3 regions of the Rhodovulum sp. MB263 genome follow, and region 3 is predicted to be linked to each of the others. Evidence: riboswitches for the same ligand, from Rfam matches in the RefSeq annotation. Region 3 holds a riboswitch; each other region holds the start of a gene.
The links. A riboswitch is a leader RNA that binds a small molecule or an ion and turns the genes downstream of it on or off. The one in region 3 is predicted to bind cobalamin.

Region 1: another riboswitch for cobalamin. It lies ahead of B5V46_RS18265 (5-methyltetrahydropteroyltriglutamate--homocysteine S-methyltransferase); the one in region 3 lies ahead of B5V46_RS05125 (ribonucleoside triphosphate reductase).
Region 2: another riboswitch for cobalamin. It lies ahead of B5V46_RS15280 (TonB-dependent siderophore receptor); the one in region 3 lies ahead of B5V46_RS05125 (ribonucleoside triphosphate reductase).

What each region holds. Positions count from the first base shown of each region.
Region 1 is NZ_CP020385.1:21,391-29,061, forward strand. Features, by position in the region: gene B5V46_RS18255 (NnrS family protein) at 32-1,213, opposite strand; gene B5V46_RS18260 (Crp/Fnr family transcriptional regulator) at 1,747-2,442, shown strand; gene B5V46_RS18265 (5-methyltetrahydropteroyltriglutamate--homocysteine S-methyltransferase) at 2,785-3,915, opposite strand; cobalamin riboswitch at 4,045-4,244, opposite strand; gene B5V46_RS18270 (Fur family transcriptional regulator) at 4,339-4,764, opposite strand; gene B5V46_RS18275 (metal ABC transporter substrate-binding protein) at 5,054-5,959, shown strand; gene B5V46_RS18280 (manganese/iron ABC transporter ATP-binding protein) at 6,029-6,946, shown strand; gene B5V46_RS18285 (metal ABC transporter permease) at 6,943-7,671, shown strand, end outside.
Region 2 is NZ_CP020384.1:3,290,893-3,298,563, forward strand. Features, by position in the region: partial or broken gene B5V46_RS15270 (IS5 family transposase) at 1-377, shown strand, start outside; gene B5V46_RS19900 (hypothetical protein) at 1,211-1,432, shown strand; cobalamin riboswitch at 2,236-2,439, shown strand; gene B5V46_RS15280 (TonB-dependent siderophore receptor) at 2,570-4,378, shown strand; gene B5V46_RS15285 (ABC transporter substrate-binding protein) at 4,353-5,216, shown strand; gene B5V46_RS15290 (cobyric acid synthase) at 5,306-6,766, shown strand; gene B5V46_RS20565 (hypothetical protein) at 6,847-7,284, shown strand; gene B5V46_RS20570 (transposase) at 7,622-7,671, shown strand, end outside.
Region 3 is NZ_CP020384.1:1,056,945-1,064,615, forward strand. Features, by position in the region: gene B5V46_RS05110 (methyl-accepting chemotaxis protein) at 1-1,253, opposite strand, end outside; gene B5V46_RS05115 (anaerobic ribonucleoside-triphosphate reductase activating protein) at 1,425-2,078, opposite strand; partial or broken gene B5V46_RS05125 (ribonucleoside triphosphate reductase) at 2,071-4,281, opposite strand; cobalamin riboswitch at 4,374-4,568, opposite strand; gene dgt (dGTP triphosphohydrolase) at 4,807-6,132, shown strand; gene carB (carbamoyl-phosphate synthase large subunit) at 6,196-7,671, opposite strand, start outside.

The DNA of each region.
Region 1 (7,671 bases), on a different replicon from region 3:
CAGCCCGGCCCCCGGGCGCGCCGCCCCCTGTTCAGTTGCGGGGCGGCGGGGCCGGGCTCGGCTGGCGCCGGGCCACCGATGGCAGGGTCAGCCAGGGCCCGACCTTCAGCAGGAAGCCCGTGAAGGCCAGGGTCCAGAGCGTGCCGCTCAGAGCCAGCCCGCCAATGGCGCCAAAGCCCTGATCGGGCAGGACCGCGCGTGTCACCGCCGCCGCGCAAAGCAACAGGAACGCGGCGGTCAGCAGCCCTCCGGCCTGAAGCGGCCGGCCGGTATGGCCCATCGAGGCCCGCATCATGACGGCCAGCGTCATCCCCCCGATCGCGCCGATGCCCAGCAGGTGCAGCCCGGCCACCGGCGCCCCCAGCGCCAGCGCGGCAAATCCCAGCGGCAGGAACAGATAGGCGATATGCAGGGTCCAGAGGATCGGTGCCCGCCCACAGCGCCAGCCCCGCCAGCGCGCCAGCCGCACCAGATGCAGACCCGCCAGCCCGGCAAAGGCGGCGGACAGGCCGGGCAGGCCCGGCGCGAAGGACCACAGGGTCAACACCGCGGCGCTTGCCAGAAGCGCCAGCCGGTCGAACCGGCCGAAGGGCGCGGGCAGGGCGCCCGGCCCCTGCCGGCTCAGCCAGTTCCGGGTGAAGCTCGGCACGATCCGCCCGCCGATCAGCAGGATCAGGAAAAGGGTGCAGGCAAAGCCCGCGCGAATGCCGATATCGGCCGCGCCCCGCGTCATCGCCTCGACATGGAAGGTCGCATTGGCGGCGGCCATCAGCCCGACCGGCACGATCACCGCGAGGTTGCGCCAGTTCCGTCCCGCGACGATCTCGATCAGGGCGATTGCCGCCACCGCCAGCAGGAAGGACAGGTCGAGCGCCATCACCGCCCAGGCGGGCAGGGCGATCACCCCCGCGACGGCCAGTCGTGCCAGCAGCCACAGCCCGCTCAGCGCCACCAGCGGCAGGCCGCGTCGGGGCATCCGTCCGGTCCAGTTCGGGATGGCGGTGAACAGAAAGCCCGTCAGGACCGCGGGCACATAGCCGAACAGCATCTCGTGGATATGCCAGTCGCGCGGGCCGAAGGGGCCGGCAATCGCGGCATGCCCGGCCCAGACCGCCAGCCAGAGCGGGATGACCGCCGCCGCGAACAGCGCAGCCAACAGGAAGAACGGCCGGAAGCCGTAGGAAAACAGGGCAAGCCGCGACAGTCTGGTCATGATGGTTCCTTTCCGGATTGGGCGGGGCTCTGCCCGGATTTGCGGCCCTGCGAAGACCTCGTCGCCGCTGTCAAGGCATCCGCGCCGGGAGTTCCCCGAAGGGCCCGGCCGTCCCGGCAGGCTGTTGCGTCCCGGCCAGGCCGATCCGGGGCGGCACCGCCATGCCGCTTGCGAGGGGCGGCGCGCGCCTGGCGCCGGGGATGTTCGCACCGGGGATAGCCGGGCCGGTACCGCGCGGCCCGGGGCCCGTGCCGCCGCCAGTCGTCCGGCGAGTGGGCAGCCTCTCGTCGAGTTCCGGGGCATCCGGCCCGTTCCCGGGTACGAAAGGCCGCCCCGCAATGTCGCCGCGGCCGGGCCTTGTCCCCTTCCGGGAGAGCGCCGATGCGGCACGGGCGATGGGGCTGCCGCAACAGGGGGGACAGCAGATGTCGCAGGGGAAGCCTCCTTTCGCCGTCATATGCGTTTTCATGCCTTCCCTTTTGCGCTGTCGCGGGCCAGACCTCATTGCGTTTCGACAAATTCGGGGCCGGTTCATGGTCGCAAAACTGGATGAAAGCCTGTTGCAGGATGTCGGCCCGTTCCGGCGGCTCGACCGGGGACAGATCCGCGAGATCCTCGATCTGGCCACCGCCCGGCGTTTTGACGAGGGCGCGGCCGTGTTCCGCGAGGGCCACCCGGCAGAGCGTTTCCATCTGCTTCTGGACGGCGTGATCCGGGTCATGCGCATCACCGCCGAAGGCACGGCGGTGACCGCGCTCCATATCCCGTCGGGGCAGCTTTTCGGGATTGCCCGGGCGCTCCGGCGCGAGAGCTATCCCGCCACGGCGATCTGCGCGCGGGACTGTCTGACGCTGTCCTGGCCGATGAGCCTCTGGGACGGTTTCACGGCCCGCTATGACGGCTTCGCCGAAGAGGGCTACAGGACCGTCGGCACCCGCGTCGGCGAGATGAATGCGCGGCTGATCGAGATGGCCACGCAACAGGTGCAGCAGCGCGTGGCGGGGGCGCTGTTGCGGCTGATCGCGCAGTCGGGCCGCGAGGTGGAGGCGGGGATCGAGATCGCCTTTCCGGTGACGCGGCAGGACATCTCGGACATGACCGGCACGACGCTGCACAGCGTCAGCCGCCTGCTGAGCGCCTGGGAAAAGGCGGGCATCGTGGCCAGCCGCCGGCGCCATGTCACCGTGACCGATCCGCAGCGTCTGGGGCTGATCGGCGACGGACGGTAAGCCGCACCGCCGGGCGAATGGGCGCAGGCCCCGCGCCCCGGACCCGGCCGCCGGGCGACACCGGGGGAGGGGCGGAAAGACATCGGAGACATGTCGCGAAAGGTGGCATCGGCGCATGTTCTCGGCGCGAGGGGCCTGTTCGCGATCCAGGCGCCGGGCGGAGCGACGGCCTTCCGAATCCAGGCCTTGTCGGCGTCTGCCTTGGAGGTCTGGCGCCCGGCCGGAGAGCGGCGCATCCCCGGCCGGTCGGGACCCTCTGCGGCAGATCCCGGCGAAAGGGCGCCCGCAGGAGACAAGACGGGCCTGCCTCCGTTCCGGGCGCCCCGCCCCGTCCCCTTTGCGTCAGGTTTCGCCCCAGATCGCCTCGGCGCTCTTCACGACCAATTCCAGCTTGCGCTTCTGGTCGTCCTCGGTGATCTCGTTGCCATGCTCGGTCGAGGCGAAACCGCATTGGGGTGCGACGCCGAGCTGGCCGATATCGACATATTTCGACACCTCGTCATATTTCGCCCTGATCCAGTCCAGCGATTCCAGCTTGCCGGTCTTGGTGGTGATGAAGCCGGGCATGACCCGCTTGCGGCCCTTCGGCAGCGCGGCCAGCGGCTCGAGCCCGCCGGCCCGCCCGGTGTCGTATTCCATCAGGTAGATATCGACCGAGGTGCCGTTGAAGATCGCGTCGGCCGCGACGTGATAGCCGCCCTCGGCCACATGCGAGGAGCGGAAATTGCCGCGGCACATATGCATCCCGATCACCATGTCGGCCGGGCGATCCTTGATCGCCTCTTCCAGCATCCAGGCATATTTGCGGATCAGCGCGTCGGGATCCTGGCCCATGGCGCGGCGCTCCTCGCGCTGGGTCTCGTCGCCGAGATAGGCGAAGAAGATGTCGTCGAGCTGCAGATAGCGGCAACCGACATCGTAGAAGGCCCTGACCGCCTTGCGGTAGGTCGCGGCGATGTCATGGAACATCAGCTCCTGATCCAGATAGGGCTTGTGCTCGATATTCTCGGGAACCATCCGGTAATGGCAGGCCGAGGGCCCCGGGATCGAGATCTTGGCGATGCCCTCGCCCGGCGCCACCAGATCCCTGACATAGGTGAAATGCCGCAGCATCGGGTGATCGGCGGGGAAATCCAGCGGCCCGGTCAGATGCGCCTCGATGGGCGGGGTCTTGTGCTTTGTCTGAAACGGCAGGCTGCGGGTCGAGGGCTTCATGTCCAGCCCGGTCAGCATCCCCATGAAATCGTAATGCCAGAACTGGCGGCGGGCCTCGCCATCGGTGAAGACCTTGAGACCGGCGGCCTTCTGCATCGCAACCATGTCGGGGATCTCGCGGTCCTCGACGGCGCAGAGCTCGGCGCCTTTCAGGCCCTGCATCCTGGCCCCGGCAATCGCCTGCGGGCGCAACAGCGAGCCGACATGATCTGCCCGAGGAAGCGCAGGGCGGAGGGAGGAGGTATCTTCGGTCGTCATCGTGACATGCCTTTCGAACGGCCCGCGCTCGGCGCGCGCCGGAACTGGAAACGAAACCCCGCGACCGGCGTCGCGGAGCGGCGGTGTCACCTTTGCGGAAGGCCGCTCCCGGCACGCCCCACGCGGCCGGAACAGGTGATCGGTCCAGGCAGGTTTCCTGACTCGCGGATGAGCGCCTTGCCCGGCCTTCCCGGCGCGCGCGGCCAGTGGCATTGTCGGGCAGGCTGTCCGCCTACAGTTGCGGGGGCAGTTCCGGCTCCGGCCGACGGGCCGTCCCGGATTCCCTTTTCACCGGACATCGATCCGGCACCTGAACCGCGCCAGAGATGCGAGAGCGGCGCGCGACTGTCAATGCGCCGGGCTTTCAGAAGTTTTCATGACAATGATGAGGGCGCTGCAGGTTCCGCACCTGACCCGGCCCGGTCAGCGCGGTTTGCGCGGCCTGACATAGAGTTCCAGCTTGTGGCTGACGATCTCGAAACCGTGCTTGCGGGCGATCTCTTCCTGCAGCCGCTCGATCTCGTCGGATCTGAATTCGACCACCTCGCCGGTCTCGAGATTGATGAAATGGTCGTGATGCTGTTCGGGGGCCGGTTCGTAGCGCAGGCGTCCGTCCTCGAACATGTGGCGTTCGATCAGCCCCTTCTCGGCAAGCTTGTTCATCGTCCGGTAGACGGTGGCGATGTTGATCCCCGGCTCGATGGCGGCGACCCTGCGATGCAGCTCTTCGACATCGGGATGATCCCCGGCCGCATCCAGCACCTCGAGGATGACCCGGCGTTGCCCGGTGATGCGAAGACCGTGCCGCCGACAGATGTCGAGCAAGGACTCGGGGCTGGCTTTGGTCATGGGGCGTCCGCTCCGTCGGTGATGTCCTGTGCCCGACACCGGAGCGGGCCGGTCGGGCTGAAGCGATGCCATAGCATGAACGCGTGGCAAGGTCATCCGGCTTGACGACAGGCAGGGCCGCCGGACCCGGGCGGCCGGGAAGGCAGGCAGGGGGTGGCAGGCCTCCGGTTGCGGGCTGCAATTGCAAATAACTTGCAACAAGCCATGGGGCTGCTATCTGTATCTGCGACTCTCTTGCAACTGGGCGGCCCGTGCAGGGCGATTGCCCGAACCCTGGAAAGGACGGTCCATGAGCCTGAAGATGACAGGCCTGATCGGGGTGGCGGCTACGGCCGGGCTGATGGCGGGCGCCGCACTTGCGGATGCAGACCGGATGAAGGTGGTGACGACCTTCACGGTCCTGGCCGACATGGCCCGGCATGTGGCAGGCGATGCGGCCGATGTGGTCTCGATCACCAAGCCGGGGGCCGAGATCCACGGCTATGAGCCGACGCCGCGCGACATCCTCCGGGCGCAGGATGCCGACCTGATCCTGTCGAACGGCCTGAATCTCGAGCTGTGGTTCCAGCAGTTCCTGGACCATCTCGGCGACGTGCCCTCGGTCACGCTGAGCGAGGGCATCGACCCGATCCCGATCGCCGAGGGCGCCTATCGGGGCAAGCCGAACCCGCATGCCTGGATGGGGCTCGAGACGGCGCTTGTCTATGTCGACAATATCCTCGACGCCTTTGCCGAGCACGACCCCGCCAATGCCGCGACCTATGTCCGGAATGCCACCGCTTACAAGGACGCGCTGCGCGCCACGCTCGAGCCGCTGAAGGCCGAGATCGCGACCATTCCCGAGGCGCAGCGCTGGCTGGTCACCTGCGAGGGCGCGTTCAGTTACCTGGCGCGGGATTTCGGGCTGAAGGAGCTGTATCTCTGGCCGATGAATGCTGATCGGATGGGCACGCCGCAACAGGTGCGCGCGGTGATCGACGGGGTCAGGCAGAACGATGTTCCGGTGGTCTTCTGCGAAAGCACCGTCAACACCGCCCCGGCCGAACAGGTCGCGCGCGAGACCGGCGCCAGATATGGCGGGGTGCTCTATGTCGACAGCCTGTCGGAACCGGGCGGACCGGTGCCGAGTTATCTCGATCTGCTGAGGGTCACGTCGCAGACCGTGGCGGACGGGCTGAGTGCAACCGCGAACTGACGCCCGGTGGGGCAGACGGCCCTGCCGGGGCGCGACATCCGGCGGGGTCTTTCCGGGAGGAGGGACGGCATGAAGGATGAGCTGAAGACGGACGGGGCGCCGCCGCCAGATGCCGCGAATCCCGACGCCGCAGACACCGCGGGCGGCATCGAGGCGCGCGGGGTGACCGTCACCTACCGCAACGGCCATACCGCGCTGCGAAACGCCTCGTTCCGGATCCCGCGCGGCACCGTCACCGCCCTTGTCGGGGTCAATGGCGCAGGGAAATCCACGCTGTTCAAGGCGATCATGGGCTTCGTGCCGGTGGCGCAGGGCGATATCCGCCTGCTGGGCCTCGGCGTGAAGGAGGCGCTGCGCCGCAACCTCGTCTCCTATGTGCCGCAATCCGAGGAGGTGGACTGGTCCTTCCCGGTTCTGGTCGAGGATGTGGTGATGATGGGCCGTTACGGCCATATGGGCTTTCTGCGCCGGCCCGCGACGGCAGACCGCGCCGCTGTCGATGCCGCGCTCGGCCGGGTGGGGATGCTCGAGTTCCGCCACCGCCAGATCGGCGAGCTGTCGGGGGGCCAGAAGAAGCGCGTCTTCCTGGCCCGCGCGCTGGCCCAGGACGGGCAGGTGATCCTGCTCGACGAGCCCTTCACAGGCGTCGACGTGAAGACCGAGGACCAGATCATCGCGCTTTTGCGCGCGCTGAAGGACGAGGGCCGGGTGATGCTGGTCTCGACCCATAATCTGGGCTCGGTGCCCGAATTCTGCGACCGCACGATCCTGGTGAAGGGCACGGTGCTGGCCCATGGTCCGACCGAGACCACCTTCACCCGCCCCAATCTCGAGGCGGCCTTCGGCGGGGTTCTGCGCCATTTCACCCTGGGCGGGCCCGATCTGCACGAGGATGACGACAGCCGGCAGGTCTCGATCTTCACCGATGACGAGCGCCCGCTGGTGCAATATGGCGAGCGCACCCGCAAGGCGGAGACGCGGGAATGACCGCGCTTCTGGAGCCTTTCGCCTATGGCTACATGACCAACGCGATGTGGGTCTCGGCGCTGGTCGGGGGTGTCTGCGCCTTCCTGTCCTGCTACCTGATGCTGAAGGGCTGGTCCCTGATCGGGGACGCCCTGTCGCATTCGGTGGTGCCGGGGGTGGCCGGGGCCTATATCCTCGGGCTGCCCTTCGCGCTTGGCGCCTTTCTGTCCGGCGGGCTGGCAGCGGGGGCGATGCTGTTCCTGTCGGACCGCTCGGGGCTGAAGACCGACGTGGTCATCGGCATCATCTTCACCTCCTTCTTCGGGCTGGGGCTGTTCATGGCCTCGGTCAACCCGATGTCGGTCTCGATCCAGACCATCACCATGGGCAACATCCTCGCCATCACCCCCGGGGACACGCTGCAGCTGGCGATCATCGGCATCGTGTCGCTGACGGTGCTGGTGCTGAAATGGAAGGACCTCATGGTCACCTTCTTCGACGAAAGCCATGCCCGCTCCATCGGCCTGCGCCCGGGGCTTCTGAAGGCGGTGTTCTTCGTGCTGCTCTCGGCCAGCGTGGTGGCGGCGATGCAGACGGTCGGGGCCTTCCTGGTGATCGCCATGGTGGTGACGCCGGGCGCGACGGCCTATCTGCTCTGCGACCGCTTCCCGAGGCTGATCCTGACTGCGGTCGGCATCGGTGCCGCGACCGGCTTCGCGGGCACTTATCTCAGCTACTTCCTCGAC
Region 2 (7,671 bases), 1.6 Mb from region 3:
ATGGCCGTGCCGAACGCAAGGCGGCGCTCGACATGATGCACCGGCAGTCGCCGGGGTCGACCAGGCGGCTGACCCCGGGGGCCGACAAGGCGCATGACGCCGCCGGGTTCGTGGCCGATTGCAGGCAGGCCTGCATCACGCCGCATGTCGCGCAGAAGGCGCGGTCCTCCGCCATCGACGGACGGACCACCCGGCACAATGGCTATGCGCTGTCGCAGAAGCACCGGAAGCGGATCGAGGAACTCTTCGGCTGGTCCAAGACGGTGGGAGGCGCGGCGCAGACGGCCTGTCGCGGCGTGGAGCGGGTGCGGTCCCGCTTCATCCTCGCCCTGGCGGCGGCAAATCTTGCCTGGCTGCCGCGAATACTGGCGATTTGAGGGCGGAGACCCCCGACCAGCATGCCGCGTGGCGGGAAGAAGGCGGATAGGAGCAGCGCAATGGCAGGAACGGAGGAAGCCGTTCCGACCAATCGACTATTTCAGCACCCTGTTAGGCCTCGCGCCCTTGGTCCGAAGCCGCGATCTGGGAGCTCGTCGCCCCCCATCCGGGCAGATCGAGCCTGCTGCTGCTGACCCGGTTCGACAGGCTCGCCTCCGCAACGACCGCAAGCGGGTATTGCACCCGGTCCATCGCAGAACCGCCGGGCCGGTCGCGGAGGTCCTGCCGATCGCGCCGACCGCGGCGCGCGGCGCCTCGTCCGGCTGGGCGGCAAGCGGGGCAGAGGCGCTTGGCCCCGCCCTGAGGCAGATCCCGCGCGGGATCGGCGGCGGGCCCCGTCAGGAGGCGGGACCGATGCGGCTAGACCCGGCCTGGCGTGTCGCTGGTCGCTCCACCGCTGCCCCCGTTTCCTGCCGATCGGTTTGCGCCCCGGCACGGTGCCGCCCGCGCCCGGACCAGGTCGATGCAAGCCGCACCCGCCGCCCGCATCCGGGCCGCAACGAGGGCTCGGGCCACGCGCCGCACCCGACCTGAACGGTCGGCCCCATGGCCCCGGCGGCCCCCGCAATTTCGGAGACGCCCTCCACAGATGCCCTTCACCGTTCCCATTCAGGCCATGAAGACCCCAATTCCCGGTTGCCGCGCCATCGCATTCGTCGACCTTCCGACGCGGCTGGGGCCGAGGCCTCGGGCCGAAAAGCCCCAGCCGCGCGCATATTTCTATGCAGTTTATCTCCGCGGCGCCCTGCGTCTGGACGATCAAGCCACCGCCTTGACCGAGGTCTCCGGCACCGGGCAACCGCCCCGCGATGCCACGCCGATGCGCTATGGCGAAATCGAGATTTTCGTGCGGGCGTCCCGCGATCCCGACGAAGCGCTCTGCGCCCTGGTCGGACCGGATACCGGGGTCGAAGCCGCGCTGTCTCAGAGGCGCAAGGCCATCGCCGAGATCGCGACCGCAGCCGCCCGGCACCAGACGCGGCGCAGCGAATAAGGCTGACATCTCCGGTCCCATTCCCCTGAAGGCGCGAAGACCTTCTGCGACAGCTCCGGATCCGGCGGCGTCAAAAGCCAGCCCGATGCCCCGCTGACCGAAATCTCCGGGACGATCCCGCCACGCGAGGTGACGCGCGCCGCTGGCAACGGCCAGAAGAACCGGCGGCTGGTCGTGCGCCGTCATATGCCGCGCATCGGCCGACCCGACCCGGCCCGGCCGCCCGAACCGCGACGCCGCTTCTGGCCGAACCGCCCGATGCGCAGGGCGACCGCGACGCGCCGCCTCTCGCCGCCTTTCAGGACCCGGTCCGCAGCCTTGTCGCCGCCCATCCGCCGGTCGCCACGACACCACCGGCCTTCCTGATCGCCCCGACCGGGACTTTCTGTCCGGTCGGGGCGATCCGCGCGGCCGCCCGGCGTGACCGGAGCTCTCCCGGACCCGCCACCCCGTCCGACCGCGGCAGGACGGACGGGGCAGCCCCCGCCGACGACGACCCGCTGGGAGCACGCCACCGCCGGGCTCCGGCTGCGCGCCTGACGCATCGTCGACGCGATCGGCAATCCGGACCTCAGCCACAGACTGACCGGCTTCACCACGCCGGGGCAGCCCGCCCTGCCCGCCGCCGCCCAACCGGAGATCGCCTGTGCGATCCTGCGTGCGCCGCCGTCCCTGGCTCTGCTGCCGGTCCGGGTCGCCCATGGCAGCGAGGCCGCACTACTGCTGACGCCCGGCACCGAACCGGCCGCAATCGTCGCAGCCTGCCGCCCCGGCGTCCCGCTTGACAGGTCCGGAGGCCCGGATTAACCGAAAACTGTCTTGGTTCGCCCGGCGACGGGCGATGAAAAGGGAACGCGGTGCGGCCTCGCAAGGGGCTCATGCCGCGGCTGCCCCCGCAACTGTAAGCGGCGAGCGCGGCTGATCGTGCCACTGGGGATGTTCCCCGGGAAGGCCAGCCAAGCGACGACCCGCAAGCCAGGAGACCTGCCAGGACGATCACCCAGCCGGTCCGCGGGGCGCGCGACGGGCGGCGGCAAATCCGCAGTGGTGACGCTTTCACCGTCTGCGGAAAGCGTGTCTTTCCAAGGGCCTCTCGACAATACGGGCCGCATCGCGGTTCGACAGACCGGAACGGACATGACCAGATCCAGCTTCTGCCTCGGGCTCGGCCTCGCCGCCCTCGCGCCCCTCCATGCCCTCGCCGAGGATCTCGACGACAGCCTCCTTCTCGACGAGATCACCGCCAGCGCCAGCCTCACCCCCGTCGCCACCAACCGGACCGGCGCCACGGTCGAGACCCTCGACCGGGATCAGATCGCGGCGGGCGGGCAGAATCTGGGCGAGACCCTCGCCACCCTGCCGGGCGTCACGATCGCGCAGAATGGCGGGCTTGGCCAGACCGCCACATTGCGCATCCGCGGATTGTCCAACGGCTATATCGCCACGCGAATCGACGGCATGGATTTCTCCGATCCATCCGGCATTCCGCCCTCGCTGCAGTTCGGCATCCTCACCCCCGGCCTCGCGTCCCGCATCGAGGTTCTCAAGGGCTCGCAATCGGCGCTTTACGGCGCCAACGCGATCGGCGGCGTCATCGACATGACCAGCTGGCGTCCCGATCGCCCGGGCCTGTCGGGACGGGCCGAGGTCGAGGCGGGGACCTACGGCACCTATTCCGGCACGCTGAGCTTTGGCAATATGACCGATCGCGGCCAGATCGCCCTGACCATGTCGCATGTCGAAACCCATAGTTTCTCGGCCCGGGACGGCAATAGGGAATCCGACGGCTTCGATCAGGACCTGATCCTGCTTTCGGCAGAATTCGATATGACCGAGCAGCTGACCCTGGGCTTTTCCGCCCTCTATTCCGACAACAAGACCGATTATGACATAGGCGCCACGGATACCTCGCCGGTAACTAAATCATCCGAAACCCTGAAGGGGGTCCGGGCCTTCGCCGGTTTCTACATCGGCAAGGTGGAAAACGAACTGGCCTTTGCCTGGACCCAGACCGAGCGGGGCTACAATTCTCCGGGCTGGAGCCCAAACTCTCTCACCGGCAAACGCCGCACGCTGTCCTATCTCGGCTCGGCCGACCTGACCGAGGCCGCAAGACTGTCCTTCGGCGCGGACTGGTCGGAACAAGAAGCAGACATCTCGTCCGGGAACTTCAATACCGAGAGCACCGCCGTTTTCGGCGAGCTGCAATATGCCCTCAGCGACGCGGCCGACCTGTCCCTCTCGCTCCGCCATGACGACTATTCCGATTTCGACAACCAGACCACGGGTCGCCTGGCGCTGGCATGGCGGCTCGAAGACGACCTGATCCTGCGCGCGGTCTTCGGCACCGGCTATCGTACGCCGCCGCTCTACCAGCTTTTCGACACACTTTACGGCAATCCGGACCTCAAGCCCGAAAGCAGCCGCAGCGCAGAACTCGGCCTCGAGAAACGCTTCGGAACGAATGGCTTCGTCAAGGCCACCCTGTTCCATACCGAAATCGACGATCTCATCGGCTATGACGACGTCACCTATGTGACGAAACAGGTCTCCGGCACCACGACCTCGAAAGGCATCGAGCTTTCGGCCCGCCATGCCCTGTCGCAGACCGCCCATATCTTCGGAAACTACACCTATACCGATTCCCGGGGCTCGGAAGGGCGCAGCATCCATGTGCCCCGCCACGATCTCATGCTCGGGATCGACACCGCCCTCGGAGACAGGGCCAACGCCCGCCTGACCCTGCAGCGCAGCACGGACAGCGTCGACAGCGAGGGCGCGCTGGACGATTATACCCTGGCGGGGGCGATGGTCAGCTATGCCCTCACCGACAGCTCCGAGGCCTATCTGCGCGTGGAAAACCTGTTCAACGACGATTACCAGACCTTCCGCGGCTACAACACCTCCGGCCGCGCGCTTTATGTGGGCCTGCGTGCCTCCTTCTAGCGCGATCCGCCTCGCCGCGGTCCTGGCCCTTGCCGGGACCGCGGCGCTGGCCGACCCGCCCGGGCGGGTGGTGTCGATGAATCTCTGCACCGACCAGCTTGCCATGCTGGTCGCGGGCCCGGGCCAGCTGGTCTCGGTCAGCGACCTGGCCGCCAACCCGATGAACTCGGCCATGGCCGAGGCCGCCCGCGCCTATCCCGCCAATACCGGCGGCGCCGAGGAGATCTTCCTGATGCGCCCCGATCTGGTGCTGGCCGGCACCTATTCGAACCCGGCGACCCTCGCCATGCTCGAGCGCCTCGGCATCCGGGTGGCGCAGATCGGCCTGACGACACGGCTCGACGAGGTGGCCGACCGGCTGCGCCAGACCGGAGGGCTTTTGGGCCGCGAGGCACATGCCGAGACCCTGGCCCGCGCCTTCGAACAGGACCTCGCCCGGCTGTCGCAGAGCGGCCCGCCCCGGCCGCTGGCCGCCTTCTTCTATGCCAACGGCTACACCCAGGGCGAGGGCACGCTTGCGGACGACATCCTCACCCGTGCGGGCTTTGCCAATCTCGCCCGCACCGACCAGGCCGCCCAGGGTCGCCATGGCGGCTTCGATCTCGCGCTCGAGGAACTGGTGATGGCCGATCCCGAGCTGCTGATCCTCTCGCGCCCCTATCCGAAAACCTCGCGCGCCGAAGAGATCCTGGCCCATCCAGCGCTCCGCGCCCTGCCCGCGGCGGCGGCCCCCGCCTTTTCCGGCCCCGACTGGGTCTGCGGCACCCCCTATGCGCTCCGCGCCCTGGCCGAGATGACCCGCCGCCGGGACTCGGACGCCGCCACCGCGCCCGACTGAGCCCCGATACGCTTGCAGCTTCTTCTTGGGCCAAATACCCATGACGCGACGCCCGCAACCGGCGTCCGGTCGCGACAGGAGCCCCACCGATGACACGCGCACTCATGCTGCAGGGCACCGGCTCGAATGTCGGCAAGTCGCTTCTGGTGGCCGGGCTCTGCCGCGCAGCGCTTCGGCGCGGGCTGTCGGTTGCGCCTTTCAAGCCGCAGAACATGTCGAACAATGCCGCCGTCACCGCCGATGGCGGCGAGATCGGCCGGGCGCAGGCACTGCAGGCCCGGGCCGCGGGGCTTGAGCCGCTGACCGACATGAACCCGGTCCTTCTGAAACCCGAAACCGATACCGGCGCGCAACTGGTGGTGCAGGGCCGGGCCCGGGGCGCGCTGCGCGCCCGCGCCTTCGCCGCCGAGAAACCGAAACTGATGGCGCCGGTGCTGGACAGCTTCCACCGGCTGGCCGCCGGGCGTGACCTGATCATCGTCGAGGGCGCCGGAAGCCCGGCCGAGGTCAACCTGCGCTCGGGCGACATCGCGAATATGGGCTTTGCCCGGGCCGCGAACGTTCCGGTGGTGCTGATCGGCGATATCGACCGGGGCGGCGTGATCGCCCAGATCGTCGGCACGCAGGCGGTGCTCGATCCCGGTGATCTGGCCATGGTCCGGGGCTTTGCCATCAACAAGTTCCGCGGCGATCCGCGGCTTTTCGACGATGGCTACCGGCTGATCGGGGCCCGCACCGGCTGGCCCGGCTTCGGCGTGATCCCGTGGTTTCCCGAGGCCTGCCGCCTGCCTGCCGAGGATGCCGTCGATCTGGGCGGCGCGGGCCGGGGCAACTTTCACGTCGTCTGCCCGATGCTGTCGCGGATCGCCAATTTCGACGATCTCGACCCGCTCAAGCTCGAACCCGGCATCCGGCTGAGCATGGTGCCACCGGGCCGCGCCCTGCCCGGCGATGCCGATCTGGTGATCCTGCCCGGCACCAAATCGACCCGGGGCGATCTGGCTTTCCTGCGCGCCCAGGGCTGGGATATCGACCTTGCCGCACATCTGCGCCGGGGCGGGCAGGTGCTGGGGCTCTGCGGTGGCTATCAGATGCTCGGCCGCCGCATCGCCGATCCGGAGGGGCTCGAAGGTCCGCCGGGCGTGACCGAGGGCCTTGGCCTTCTCGATGTCGAGACGGTGATGCATGCCGACAAGACCCTGACCCGGATCGCGGCCACCCATGCCGCAACCGGCGCCACCGTCTCGGGCTACGAGATCCATATCGGCGCGACCGAAGGGCCCGACCGCGCGCGCCCCTTCGTCCATATCGGCGACCGACCCGAAGGGGCGATCTCGGCCGATGGGCGGGTCGCGGGCAGCTATCTGCACGGGCTTTTCTCCGAGGACGGCTTCCGCCGCGCCTGGCTCGCAGGGCTGGGGCTCGAAACCGGCAGAAAAGGCTATGACGCCACGGTCGAGGACACGCTTGACAGGCTGGCCGCCCATCTTGAAACCCATCTCGACATCGACGCGCTTCTCGGCCTCGCCGGGGCTCTCGCCAGTCGGTAGGCCCGGGCAATCTTATACCGATCCCCCCCCCGGGGCGCGCTCAGCGGCCACGGGACGTCTTTCCAAAGCGGGTGGGGTGGATGGCCCCTGCTCGCCCGGCATCGCAATGCGCCCTCGTGCAGATGTCCTTGCCTGCTGCGGGAGAAGCCAAGCATCTGACGGTTACGACAGTCGGTCCGGATCCGGCCGAGAAGCTCTTCCAGGTTCACGGGATCACCCCAGCGGGCGAGGTCGTCTTCAACAAGCCGCTGCGCCGGGCAGAGCGGCCCGCGTTCTTCGAGCGCCCCGCCCCTTACCTGATCGGGCAGGAGGCCGGTGCGTCGGGCCAGTATCGGGCGCGGGAACTCTCGAAGCAGGGACAGGAAGTGCGGCCGATCCCGCTGATCCACGTCAAACCCGACGTGAAGCGGGGCAAATCAGACGGTGACCCGGAACGTGGCCCCAGTGGGGCCGCGCAAGATGCGGAAGCGAGCCTCGCGAGGCCGTGGCGCGGCCGACCATGCGCGTCGTGCAGGTGAAGCCGGAAGACCGGCAGGCCCTGCCAGGCTTGCACCGGACGGCGGGAACGCGTGGGGCGGCAGGGACCGCAGCAGGTGAACATGCTGCGCGGACGGCTGGCGGAATTCGGGATAGTCCTGCCTCAGGGTCTGGCGAAGGTGACGGGCTTCGCGAAGGCTGTCGTCGACGGTTCGGCCCCGGATAGTCCCGGGATCGGGCCGGATGTCCTGCGCCTCCTCTCCGTGCAACTCCTGTCGACCGGTCCTCTCATGCGCCGGCCTGACATGCGGCTGGAGACCATCACGCGTGCAGACCGGCAGATGAAATTGCTGCGGGACCATTCCGGGGGGGAAACCGATGACGGCTTCTGCCATCGTGGCGAGCATCGGCAACGGAGGGCAGTTCCG
Region 3 (7,671 bases):
TTCTGCTCTGCGCGACGTTCTTCCTGTTCTTGCGACAGGCGGTCGGCCTCTGCCAGCCGATCCCGGAAGGCGGAGAGATCCCGTCCCATCGCCCCGATCTCGTCCAGGCGGTCGGCGACGTCGATCTTCTTGGCGTAATTGCCGCTTGAGACCTCATTCATCGAGGCGATGAAGCTTTTCAGCGGAGTGGTGATCGTACGGGCGGCCAGCACGCTGACGGCGAGGCCGGCGGCAAGCCCGATCAGCAGGAAGACGATCACGCTGTTTCGGAACGCGATCAGCGCGGCCAGGAATTCGGAGCGGTCGAGTTCGACAACCAGGGTCCAGTTGGCGAAATCGACCCCGACCGGCGTGGTGAACACGATGCTGTCGGTGCCGGTGATGCCCTCGACCGGCGAAAAAAGTCCGCTCTGGCCGGTCTTGAGCGCGGTGATGAAGGGACGTTCGGGCAGAGGGCTCAGCACATTGAAACGGTTCTCATACCGCGAATAGGTACGGGCACGGCCATCGCCACCGACGATATACATGTCGCCTAAGCGGCCGAGGGCGGAGGCCATCGTGACCATGGCCGAGAGCTTGCCGATCGGAACCTGAATCGCGAGAACGCCGAGCCGGGTGCCATCCTCGGCAAAGACCGGTGCGGCCATGAAGGCAGCCGGGGCGTTGGCGCTGGGCGCATATTCCTGGATGTCGGAGACGAAGGATGTGCCGGCCGGGGCCTTGGAGGCGCGCTCGAAGACCTGGCCGAGAGCCGTTCCCGAATAGCGACCGGTCGCGAGATCCTCGCCGAAATCGGCTTCCTTGACGACCGAGTAGATCACCTGTCCATTGGGGGCGATGAGAAAGACATCGTAAAAGCCGAAAGACTCGAGCATCCGCTCGAAACCGGGATGGATACCGGCATGGATGCGGCTGTAATCCGACCCGTCTCCGGCATCGGCCAGCTTCTGGTGTTCGCCAGACGGATAGGGATTGTTGCTGCCATAGGCCGAGAGAACCGGGGCAACGCCATCCGGGGCCGCATCGAGGGCCGTTCGAAACTCGCTCAGCGCCCGGGCGATGAAGGGGTTCGCGGCCTGTGCCGCAAGCGCCTGTCGCTGGTCGGCGAACCACTCGCTGACGCGGGTGGCCTGGTCGCGCGCCATCCCTTCGAGATCGGCGACGGCGTTGCTATAGCTCGACTCATAGGCGCGGTTGTAGAGAAAGCCACCCATGCTTGACATGGACACGACCATGATGGCGGCGATCATCATGGTGAGACGCGGCCCGATTGGCATTTGCAGAATTCGTTTCATCGTCCCCTTGGCCTGTCTGTGCTGGAAGCTGTGATGCAGCGGATAGGGGCATTTGGCGACAAAGCCGCAAAGATTCCCTTACCCCGGTTCCGAAAGACCGGCTCCGCAAGCAGGAAAGACCGTCGGATTTTATCTAGGCGGCAGCATGGCCGGCGATGGGCTTTCCGGTGTCCGGCAGAGTGCGGGATCGGTGCAGCCCTCGGCGCGAAACGACTGTCGGCGCGCGGACGGCAGGCCGAGTGCCGCGAGGTCGTCGTCCATCCGGGCGAGATCGGCAGGGCTCAGCAGGGCGGGATGAACCGTACAGCGCAGATCGGCGGCAACGCCGCTGTCGCGCAGCAGGCCCAAGCTTTCACGCGCTTTCGCGCCGCTGCCGGGGGCGCCGGTGATCCGGTCATAGGCATCGAAGGGGGCCTTCACGTCGAACCCCACCCAGTCGAGCAGCGGCAGCGCCCGGGCGAAGCGCGCGGGATAGGCGCCGCCACTATGGAGCCCGGTGCGAAAGCCCATCGCCCGAAGCTCGGCAAGCACCTCGGGCAGGCCCTTCTGCAACAAGGGTTCCCCGCCCGAGATCACCACCCCGTCAAGCAGCCCCTGCCGGCGGTCGAGAAAGGCCAGGACCGCGTCCCAGCCGATCCGGCCCGGCCCCGCCGCCAGCAGCTCGGTGTTGTGGCAATAACGGCAGGCCCAGGGACAGCCTTGGCAGAAGACCGTCGCCACCAGTTCGCCGGGCCAGTCGACGCTCGAATGCCGGACCAGCCCGGAGATCGCAAGCTCAGCCAAGCCGCGCCTTCGCCTCGTCGAAATAGACCCGTTCGGCGGCCTCGCCCTTCTTGCCGGTGTTGAAGGAGGACATCGGGCGGTGATAGCCCATCACCCGGGTCCAGACCTCGCAGCGGGTGCGCTCTTCGTCCGTCAGGACGATTTCGGCATCCCGGGTCGTCATGTCCTTGTCGATCATGGTCATCGGATCACTCCTTCAGCTGGCTTTCGCGCGCTTCGCCGCGATCAGCTCGGCGTCGCATTTCGGGCAGAATTCGTGCTCGCCCGCGAGATACCCGTGTTTCGGGCAGATCGAGAAGGTGGGCGTCACGGTGATATAGGGCAGGCGGAAGGACGACAGCGCCCGGCGCACGAGCTTCTTGCAGGCCTCGGCCGACGAGATCCGCTCGCCCATGTAAAGATGCAGGACCGTGCCGCCGGTATAGCGCGCCTGCAACGGCTCCTGATGTTCGAGCGCCTCGAACGGGTCGGCGGTATATCCGACCGGAAGCTGGGTCGAGTTGGTGTAATAGGGCTGATCGTCGGTGCCCGCCTGCAGGATGCCCGGGAAGCGCTTCCGGTCCTCGCGGGCAAAGCGGTAGGTCGTGCCCTCGGCGGGCGTGGCCTCGAGATTGTACATGTGCCCGGTCTCTTCCTGGAACTCGACCATCCGGGCGCGCAGGTGATCCATCAGCCTGAGGGCAAGCGCCTGGCCCGCCTCGGTCGCGATGTCCTCGCGGTCGTCGGTGAAGTTCCGGATCATCTCGTTCACGCCGTTCACGCCCAGCGTCGAGAAGTGGTTCCGGAGCGTTCCGAGATAGCGTTTCGTATAGGGGAAAAGTCCCGCCTCGATATGGCGCTCGATCACCTTGCGCTTGAGTTCCAGGCTGGTGCGGGCGATCCCCGCCAGCCGGTCGAGCGCGGTCAGAAGCCCCGCCTCGTCGCCCTTGTGCAGATGGCCGAGCCGGGCGCAGTTGATGGTGACGACGCCAAGGCTGCCGGTCTGCTCGGCCGAGCCGAACAGACCGTTGCCGCGTTTCAGAAGCTCGGTCAGGTCAAGCTGCAGGCGGCAGCACATCGAGCGCACCATATGCGGCTCGAGCTCCGAATTCACGAAGTTCTGGAAATAGGGCAGCCCGTATTTCGCCGTCATCTCGAACAGATAACCGGCATTCTCGCTGTCCCAGGGGAAATCGGGGGTGATGTTGTAGGTCGGGATCGGGAAGGTGAAGACCCGGCCCCTGGCATCGCCTGCGGTCATCACCTCCATATAGGCGCGGTTGATCATGTCCATCTCGGACTGCAGCTCGCCATAGGTGAACTCCGCCTCGCGCCCGCCGATCACCGGCACCTGATCGCGCAGGTCTTCCGGGCAAGTCCAGTCGAAGGTCAGGTTGGTGAAGGGCGTCTGCGTGCCCCAGCGCGAGGGCACGTTCAGATTGTAGATGAATTCCTGCATCGCCTGCCGGACGGCGGCGAAATCGAGCCCGTCGCGCCGGATATAGGGCGCCAGATAGGTATCGAACGAGCTGAAGGCCTGGGCGCCGGCCCATTCGTTCTGCAACGTGCCGAGGAAGTTCACGATCTGGCCCAGGGCGCTTGTCAGATGCATCGGCGGGGCGGATTCGATGGTGCCGGGCACGCCGTTCAGCCCCTCGCGCAGCAGCGTCCTCAGCGACCAGCCCGCGCAATAGCCCGCGAACATGTCGAGATCGTGGATATGGATGTCGCCCTCGCGATGGGCCTGGCCGACCTCGGCCGGGTAGATATGGCTCAGCCAGTAATTCGCCGTCACCTTGCCCGAGGTGTTCAGGATCATGCCGCCCAGCGAATAGCCCTGATTCGCGTTGGCATTCACCCGCCAGTCCGACCGGTCGAGATATTCGTTGATCGAGCTTTCGACATCGACCAGCACCCGGCGGTCCTCGCGCAGCCGCGCATGCTGGGCGCGATAGACCGCATAGGCGCGCACCGTCGCGATCCGGTTGGCGCCGATCAGCGCCTGCTCGACGGCATCCTGGATCTCCTCGACATCGGGCGCGCCGCCCGCATGGCGAAAGCTCAGCACCCGCACCACCTGATCGGTGAGGCGGGCGGCCTCCTCGGCGCCGAATTCGCCGGTGGCCTCGCCCGCGCGGGCGATGGCCCGGGCGATGCGGCCGGCATCGAAGGGAACGGTCTGGCCGTCGCGGGTGACGACGGAACGGGGCGAGGGGGCGGTCATGGCGGTTCGCTTTCGGTTCTGGTCAGGGGGCGGCACGCAGGGAGGCACGCGGACCCGCCGGCCCGACGCACGCACCCGAGCCCACCGCTCGCGGTCGTTCGGTCCGCTCTGGCAGGTCTCCTGACTTCACGGCTCGGACGCTCTGGCCCTCCTTCCCGGCATGTTGCGCCAGTGGATCACGGGGCCGCGGCTTGCCGCTGACAGTTGCGGGGGCAGTGCCGGACTCTCACCGGCTTCCCTCTTCGCCCACGGGATGAACCGCGGGAACCAAAGCAGCATGATATTGATGCTGATGGGGCGATTTTGTCAATATGTAGTGGGTGCGACCTTCGCGCACCCTCGGGTGCCGCCATCGGGCCCTGCCGCCGCGCGCCTATGCCTGCGGCAAGGCGGGAGGCGGAGACGTCTTCCTGCCAGCGCCCGGGCGCCATCACGGGCCAGCCCCGGGGAAGGGGGTAGGCGATCGGCGCTGTCGCCGCAAGCCGAAGCCGCTATGCTGGCGCCGACCGGCCGAAGGGGAAAGCGATGGAATACATGGAATGGCAACGGCTTCTGACCAGAAGCCGGCACGGACAGTCGGAGATCGTGGATGCGCCCGAGCGGCCCGCCTTCCTGGTCGATCTCGACCGGGTGATCTTCTCGCAGCCATTCCGGCGGCTTGCCAACAAGACGCAGGTGCATCCGCTTTACGAGAACGACCACCTGCATCACCGGATGATCCACAGCCTCGAGACCAGCAGCGTGGGCCGCTCGCTGGGGTTCGAGGTCGGGCAGGCGCTGGCCGCGCGGGGCATCCTGTCCGAAGGGGCGGGCCACGAGCTGTCCTATATCCTGCAGGCGGCCTGTGCTGCCCATGATATCGGCAATCCGCCCTTCGGCCATGCCGGCGAGGATGCAATCTCGGAGTGGTTCGCGACCCGGCGCCCCTTCGAGGCCGATCTGAGCCCGGGCCAGCGCCGGGAGTTCGAGCATTTCGAGGGCAATGCCCAGGGCTTCCGGATCCTGACCCGGCTGGAGATGTACCGGCTCGAGGGCGGCATGCGGCTGACCCATGCCGTTCTGGGCGCCTTCACCAAATATCCCTGCCTCGCAAAAGACGGTGCGCTGGGCCGGGACGCGCCCACCATCGGCCTGAAGAAATACGGGGCCTTCGAGGCAGAGGCCGCGCATCTGGCCGGGATGGCCGAAAGCACCGGGTTGATTCCCCGGGATGCCGGCTGGCAACGGCACCCGCTGGCCTTCCTTGTCGAGGCGGCGGACAATATCTGCTACAACATCCTCGATCTCGAGGATGCCTATACCACCGGCGTCCTGTCCCATGGCGAGGTGCGGCCGCTGCTGGAGGCGCTGATCGGCAAGGAAGTCGCACCCGTCCCCGGCGGGACGCACGCCGAGCATGTGGGCCATCTGCGCGCCCGCGCCGTCCATGGCGCCATCCGCGCCAGTGTCGCGACCTTTCTGGACCACCATGACGACATTCTCGCGGGCCGGTTCTCGGCCGAGCTGACCGATGTCTTCGCGCTGAAGGAGGCCTTTGCGGCGATTTCCGATGTCGCGAATGAGCGGATCTTCCCCTCGTCGCGCAAGATGGAGCTGGAAGTGGCGGGGCGCGATCTGATCTTTGCGCTGCTCGACCGCTTCCATGCGGTGATCGAGGAGCTGGCCCGCCATGGCTGGAATGTCGCGGCGATGGAGGAGGACAAACCCTATCTGCGCAAGCTGGTCGCCTCGGCCGGAATGGATCTGCGCGATGTCCGCGACCCCTATTCGGGGCTTCATGCCCTGACCGATTTCGTCTCGGGCATGACCGACCGCTACGCGGTGAAGATGGCGCGGCCGCTGGGGCTTTGAGCCCGTAAGACAAGGCGCCCGGGCAGGGACTGCCCGGGCGTCGGATCGTCAGGCGGTTGCGGATCAGCCCTGCAGGCTGCGCACCCCGATTTCGCCTTCCTCGCGCGATTTCATCGCCAGGGCGGCGGCATGGCAGCCCGCCGCGGTGGTGAAATAGGGGATGCGGTCCATCAGCGCGACATTCCGGATCGAGCGGCTGTCCTCGACCGCGCGGTTGCCCTCGGTGGTGTTCATCACCAGCTGGACCAGCCCGTCCTTCATCACGTCGACGATGGTGCGTCCGCCCTCATAGGCCTTCTTGACCAGCGTGGCCTCGATCCCGTTCTCGGCCAGGAAGCCCGCCGTTCCGCGCGTCGCCAAGATGCGGAAGCCCAGATCGACCAGGACCCTGGCGGTCTCGACCAGCGCGGGCGTCTTGTCGGCATCCTTGATCGACAGGAAGACCTGACCCTCGCGCGGCAGATCGGTGCCCGCCCCGAGCTGGGCCTTGAGGAAGGCCCGCGGGAAGGAGCGGTCCCAGCCCATGACCTCGCCGGTCGAGCGCATTTCCGGCCCCAGCAGCGTGTCGACGCCGGGGAAGCGGGCAAAGGGCATCACCGCCTCCTTGACCGAGAACCAGGGCATGATCGGGTCGGCCAGCGACATCTGGTCGGCCAGCGGCAGCGGCGTGTCGGGGCTGGTATCGGCGGGGTAGGGTGCGCGCATCGGGAAGGCCGACAGTTTCTCGCCCGCCATCAGCCGCGCCGCGATCGAGGCGATGGCGCTGTCGGTGGCCTTGGCGACGAAGGGCACGGTGCGCGAGGCGCGCGGGTTGACCTCGATCAGATAGACCTCGCCATCCTTGACCGCGAATTGCACATTCATCAGCCCGACCACGCCGAGGGCCAGGGCCAGCGCCTCGGCCTGGCGTTTCAGTTCGGCCACGATCTCCTTGGGCAGGCTGTGCGGCGGCAGGCAGCAGGCGCTGTCGCCCGAATGGACGCCCGCCTCCTCGATATGCTCCATGATGCCCGCGACATGGACCTTCTCGCCGTCGCAAAGCGCGTCGACATCGACCTCGGTCGCGCCCGAGAGATAGCTGTCGAGCAGGACCGGCGACTTGCCCGAAACCACCACCGCCTCGTTGATGTAGCGTTCGAGCTGGGGCGTGTCGCGGACGATCTCCATGGCGCGGCCGCCCAGCACGTAGGAGGGCCGGATCACCAGCGGATAGCCGATCTCCTCGGCGGCTTTCATCGCGGCCGCGGCCGAGGCCGCGATGGCGTTCCGGGGTTGCTTGAGGCCGAGCCTGTTGACCAGTTCCTGGAAGCGCTCGCGGTCTTCGGCAAGGTCGATGGCATCGGGCGTGGTTCCCAGGATCGGGATGCCCGCGGCCTCGAGGTCATTGGCCAGTTTCAGCGGCGTCTGGCCGCCGAACTGCACGATCACGCCATGCAGCGTGCCGGCCATCTTCTCGACCCGGAGGATCTCCATCACATGCTCGAAGGTCAGCGGCTCGAAATAGAGCCGGTCCGAGGTGTCGTAATCGGTCGAGACCGT